DNA from 2 places in the Vibrio coralliirubri genome. Region 2 is predicted to be linked to the other one. Evidence: predicted binding sites of a transcription regulator. Region 2 holds the regulator's gene; the other holds the start of a gene.
The links. Region 2 encodes PurR, which represses purine synthesis genes. Its sites were predicted from a motif close to TNANGNAAACGTTTNCNTNA; they were not measured.
Positions count from the first base shown of each region.

Region 1: the regulator PurR is predicted to act here: its motif matches at 1,299-1,318, upstream of OCV20_RS04690 (NupC/NupG family nucleoside CNT transporter).

Region 1 covers NZ_AP025470.1:969,371-972,560, reverse strand. The annotation lists gene OCV20_RS04690 (NupC/NupG family nucleoside CNT transporter) at 53-1,252, opposite strand; gene OCV20_RS04685 (LysR family transcriptional regulator) at 1,458-2,378, opposite strand; gene OCV20_RS04680 (lytic murein transglycosylase) at 2,549-3,190, opposite strand, start outside.
Region 2 covers NZ_AP025470.1:1,263,435-1,266,624, reverse strand. The annotation lists gene torD (molecular chaperone TorD) at 173-820, shown strand; gene purR (HTH-type transcriptional repressor PurR) at 1,136-2,140, shown strand; cyclic di-GMP riboswitch class I at 2,311-2,396, shown strand; gene OCV20_RS05950 (TfoX/Sxy family DNA transformation protein) at 2,524-3,114, shown strand.

The DNA of each region.
Region 1 (3,190 bases), 290 kb from region 2:
TGTGATTAATCAGTCACTTTACTATAGGGGGAGTAAAGTCATGATCAGTTAGCTATAGGGAAAGTACAACACCAGCAATAGCGGCACTCATTAGGTTAGCAAACACACCTGCACAAATCGCTTTGAAGCCATATTGTGAGATGAAAGAGCGACGCTCTGGAACTAAGCTGCCCAAACCACCGATAAGAATCGCCATGGTAGATATGTTAGCAAAGCCACATAGAGCAAAAGTCACGATCGCTTGTGAGTGCTCACTTAGCGCCTCTTTAGCATCCATTAGTTGGATGAAAGCCACGAACTCGTTCACGACAATCTTGTTACCGATCAATGAGCCCGCAACCACAGCCTCAGACCACGGTACACCGATCAGCCATGCAACGGGTGCAAACACATAACCTAGGATAAGTTCGAAGCTTAGGTTTACGCCAAACCAGCCGCCAACGATACCTAGCAAGCCATTCAGCATTGCAATCACACTGATAAAGGCAAGAAGTGTTGCACCCACCGCAACGGCAATACGAAGTCCAGACATAGCCCCATCTGCCATTGCCTCAACTACGTTTGTTGCTCGTGGAATTTCTACATCAGACTCAATATTTTCTTGAGCGTCATCTGGGCTGCCAGGTACTAAGATTTTAGCCATCAATAGACCGGCTGGTGCAGACATGAATGCCGCAGCGATCAGGAAGTTTAGGTCAACGCCAAGCGATGCATAACCCACTAGCGTACCACCAGCGACAGAAGCTAAACCACACACCATCACAGCAAACAGTTGTGAATCCGTCATGTGCTTTAAGTAAGGTTTAACCACCAATGGCGCTTCAATCATGCCGACAAAGATGTTGGCAGTCGCAGACAGTGATTCCGCACGACCTGTGCCCAAGAACTTCTGCAGTGCACCACCGATAAGGTTGATCACTTTTGGCATAAAGCCGATGTGGTACAAACCAGAGATAAGCGCAGAGAAAAAGATAATGATGCCCAGAACATTAATCGCGAAAACGAAACCGTTATTCGTTAGGCCACCAAATAGGAAGTTAATCCCCTCTTGACCGTAGTTGATCAAGCTAGATACCGCACCCGTGGCTGCATTCAACGCTTCTTTACCCATTGGTACATACAGAACCAATAGCGCGAATGAGATTTGTAATAAGAAAGCCAAAGAGACTGTTCTTAGTGGAATATTTTTTCTGTCCGTAGATAGTAACCAAGCGGCAACTAAAATAGTGATAATTCCAAGTAGGGAAGCCATGTGCGTCAACCTAAAAGTTGTAGATAGGAAAGGCGACGCATTCTATAGAGGAAATCGTTTGCGGCAAGCTGAGGTTGTTAACGTGATGTTGGGGTAATCACGATTTAACTATGAGTAGAATTAAGTTATTGAATTTTAATAATTAACTTTGATTAAAAAGCGTACTTTTTCCATATGGAAATTATATTTATAGATTAGGAAACAGTTAGCGATGCAGTTCAACGCACGTTTTGAGGTTTTTGTCCCAATACGTCGGCGACCCGATATGATCTTTAATGAACTCAATCACCGCTGAAAGCTTCTTCGGCATGTTCTTTCGGCTTGGGTAAACAGCATAGAATGGCATCAACTGACTGGCTCTCCACTCTGGCAAGACTTGAATCAACTTGCCCGTTCTAAACTCTTCTTTCACTAAGTAAGTCGCCAAATAAGCAACGCCCCACCCTGATACTGCCGCGTCTCGTACTGCCTCAGCCAAATCGACTGAGTAATCGCCCGCGACTTTGACGCTGAGGTTTTCTTGCCCGTTATCAAACGCCCACGATGTGTAATCTCGTTCACGGCTACGATAAATAAGACAGTTATGGTCAATCAAATCGGAAGGTACATGTGGCGTCCCAGCCTTAATCAGATAATCCGGTGACGCAGCCACCACAAACTGGCTATCGGCTAAACGCTGCGCAATGTAACCTTCAGGCAAGTCTTCATTGTTGGTGATCCAGAGATCCAAGCGCTCTTCAATCATGTCCACCTTATAGTCGAACAAGTGGACCTCGATTCTCAACTGAGGATAAAGCTGTCTGAGTTGATCAATCGCCGGAATGATATGCAGTGTGCCAAATGACTGCGACAACCCGACGCGCAAGATTCCAGAGATATCATCGCGCTGGCTGTCCATATCCATCTGAGCCGCTTTTACCGTGTTAAACAACTGCTCACAATGTTGATAGAACACGTCTCCCGCTTCAGTCAGCGTGAGGCTTCGTGTGGTTCGTTGCACCAGCTTGATGCCTATCGAGTCTTCAAGCAAAGCGACTTGCTTACTGATATGAGACACCGAAACATTTAAGCTTTTTGCAGCACTGGTAAAGCCTTCGTGCTTGATCAGCGCATGAAATATCACCATCTGTGCAGCTCTATCTGTTAGCACAAGATCACCTTATTAAATCTCTGAAATATAAAATCAAAAAGGACTCCGAAGAGTCCTTTAGTTCGTTCTGCCTATGGTAGGCCAAATGCTATTCAAAGCGGCCTAAGGCTATTAACCAAATTCAGTCTATTAATCAAATGGGTCGATTAATCAAACTTAATTCTGTCAGCTAGATGGCTTACTGCCAAAGCAAAGTAGTAAGAACGGTTCCACTTCATTAACACATTGTAGTTGTTGTAAATGAGGTACGAACGACCCGCTTCGTCATCCGGCATTATCAACCAAGCTTTAATGTCTTCATCAAGCGTTGGCAGTGGGCGATCGTCATAGCGTTTAATGCCGAGTTCAGACCACTCTTTTAAGTATTTCGCTTTGTCTTCGTCTCGACCTTGTAAGTCAATAGACACAGTTGACGGAACATGAACCTGACGACCCCAAGTATATTTGTCATCCCATCCTGATTGGCTGAGATAATTGGCCGCTGAAGCAAATACGTCTTCTTCAGTGCCCCAAATGTCTTTCTTACCGTCGCCACTGCCATCAGCGGCATACGCTAAGAATGAGCTCGGCATAAACTGAGGCTGACCCATCGCACCAGCCCAAGAGCCTTTCATCTCTTTTGGAGCAATATGGCCTTGATCAAGAATCTTCAATGCCGCCATCGCTTCGCTGCGGAAGAAAGCTTCTCGGCGTCCTTCATAAGCCATGGTCGTTAGGGCGTCGATAACGCTGTAATTGCCCGTGAACTTACCAAAATTACTCTCAACACCCCATAGCGCGACAATGAA
Region 2 (3,190 bases):
CAATCTTAAACCTTGCTATTTATCGTCCATCGCAATTCAATATAGGCATTACTACTAACGAGTAACTTTGCGTTTCGCAAATAACCTTGTTATTCAGCCTTGGTGTGCTTATGCCCAAGTGACTTCAAGATGTATATAAGCAACATCACAAGACTAAGTCAGGATCTAACAAATGAAAGATACGAAAGCGTTCAACGAGCAAAGAGCAGAAATATACTGGTGGCTATCAAGCTTATTTGCCAAAGAGCTCACTCAAGAAGAACTCGATCACTACCACTCTGTTGAAATTCGTTCTTTCCTAACTGGTTTAGGCGAAAATGAAACACTAAAGCCAGCGATTGATAAGTTAGTGGATGCGCTGAACCGTCTACAAACACGTGAAGATGCCCAGCTAGAACTGTCTGCAGACTTTTGCGACCTTTTCTTAAAGACAGATAAACACGGCGCTCTTCCTTACGCTTCTATGTATATCGGCGAAACTGGCCTTTTGAATGATAAGCCAGCAAAAGATATGGAAGAGATCATGGCTAAGCACAACTTAGTTGTGAACCAAGATCTAAAAGAGCCAGCAGACCACATTGCTATCGAACTCGATTTCCTTGGTAACTTGATCATTCGTTCAAACGAAACGGATATTGAAGAAGAGCTAGAGAATTCATTTGCCGTTCAACAGCAGTTTATCGACCAACAACTGCTGACTTGGGTACCAAAGTTCAACGTGAAATGTCATGACGTTGATGAATTCGGTTTCTACGCTAGTGTCTCATCTTTGCTACTCGCATTCTGTCAATTAGACACTCAATATTTAGCTGGTGAATAGCTTATTGGATGACTAGGTAAATAAATTCAGTAGAATGTGACAATTCACCCGGATTTCTGGGTGAATTTTATTGCGAGTAGTTTCTAGTCAGTCTAAAATTGTGACCGCAAACGATAAAATATGAAACATTCACGAAATGCTATGCTTATTAAAGTTCAGAGCATTTCGGTGTTAAGACAAGCCGCTCAATAGCGGTTTTTTGTTTTTTAGCACTTTAGTACCCAAAGAGCCCTACAAATTTAAGCTCTTAGTTAGGTAGCTTAACGGCTACTTTATTCCGTACTTTGGGAAAGTAGCTTCTAATAGGATAAAACCATGGCCACTATAAAAGATGTCGCTCGCTTAGCCGGCGTATCAACAACAACCGTTTCTCACGTAATCAATAAAACTCGCTTTGTTGCAGAAGCAACTCAAGAAAAAGTAAACAAAGCCGTAGATGAACTGAACTATGCACCAAGTGCTGTTGCTCGTAGCTTGAAATGTAATACAACACGCACTATCGGCATGCTAGTGACTCAATCAACTAACCTATTCTTCTCTGAAGTTATCGATGGTGTTGAGAGCTACTGCTACCGTCAAGGTTACACTTTGATCCTGTGTAATACGGGCGGTATCTATGAGAAGCAACGTGACTACATTCGAATGCTTGCAGAGAAACGTGTAGATGGCATCTTAGTTATGTGTTCTGACCTAACTGAAGAACTAAGAGAGATGTTAGACCGTCACGCTGACATCCCTAAAGTTATCATGGACTGGGGCCCTGAGAGCTCTCAGGCTGATAAGATCATCGATAACTCTGAAGAAGGTGGCTACCTAGCGACCAAATACCTTATTGAACGCGGTCACTCTAAGATTGCATGTTTAAGTGGCCACTTAGACAAAGCAGCATGTGTTGAACGTATTGCCGGTTACAAGCGTGCACTTAACGAAGCTAAGATTTCTGCCGATGAAAATATGATCATCGAAGGTAACTTCGAGTGTGATACGGCTGTTCTTGCTGCAGAACAAATCGTTGAGATGGAAGATCGTCCAACGGCGGTATTCTGCTTTAACGACACAATGGCACTCGGCTTAATGAGCCGCCTGCAAGAAAAAGGCATTCGCATTCCAGAAGATATCTCAGTGATCGGTTACGACAACATCGAACTGGCTGAATACTTCTCTCCGCCGCTAACGACCGTTCACCAACCAAAGCGTCGTGTTGGTAAGAATGCATTCGAAATTCTATTAGAGCGCATCAAAGACAAAGACCACGAAAAACGCGTCTTCGAAATGCACCCTGAAATTGTTGAACGAAGTACAGTTAAAACGTTAAATTAATTGATAATTCGAGTTTAATTTCATCAAGCGCACCTTTAGGTGCGCTTTTTTTATCAGCAACTATAATGAACCCAGATGCACAACGGAAAGATCATTAATTGAAGCAATATCACATTTTGAAATATCAACTGTGAGCTTCATTCAACAAAAACTTTATTCTATTCAATCAGTCACGCACAGGGCAAACCACTCGAAAGAGTGAGACGCAAAGCTTCCGGCCTAAACCACTCGTTGGTATGGTAGCGGGGTTACCGATGGCAAAATGCAGTAACTACTAATAATTTAGTAATTTACGGCTTATTGACAATTTAATTGCAACATTTTGCTAATCTCTCGGACCTGCTTATTTGGTGGCGTAGTTCAAATACACCGAGATAAATAACATGGATAAACCGATACTAAAGGACTCGATGAAGTTATTTGAGTCCCTAGGAAAAATAAAATCACGCTCAATGTTTGGTGGCTTCGGTCTTTTTGCTGATGACACTATGTTTGCTCTGGTTGTAAATGACCAGTTGCACATACGCGCAGACAAAGGCACAACGAAACAATTCGAACAACAAGGGTTTCAACCGTACGTCTACAAAAAACGTGGTTTCCCTGTCGTTACTAAATATTTCGCTTTACCTGAAGGCCTCTGGCAAGACCAAGAGAAAATCTTGCAGCTTGCAACCACGTCTCTAGGTTTTGCTAAAGAAGAAAAAGCTGAGCAGTCTTCTGCTAAGCCGACCCGACTCAAAGATCTGCCTAATCTTCGACTCGCTACCGAGCGTATGTTGAAAAAGGCAGGGATCGATTCTGTAGAACGTTTATATGAATCTGGCTCTGTAAACGCATTTAACGCCATCAAAGAATCGCATGCGTCTTCTGTCAGTATTGAACTACTTTGGGCGCTAGAAGGCGCGATCAATGGTACACATTGGTCTGTTATACCGCAGCAGCGTCGCGAAGAGCTTATCAATCGCGTCAATTAACATTGTCAGTACAATCTCTATACACAACTAAGCCGCATTTACTGCGGCTTTTTTTATATCTGGTGAAAGTTAATCT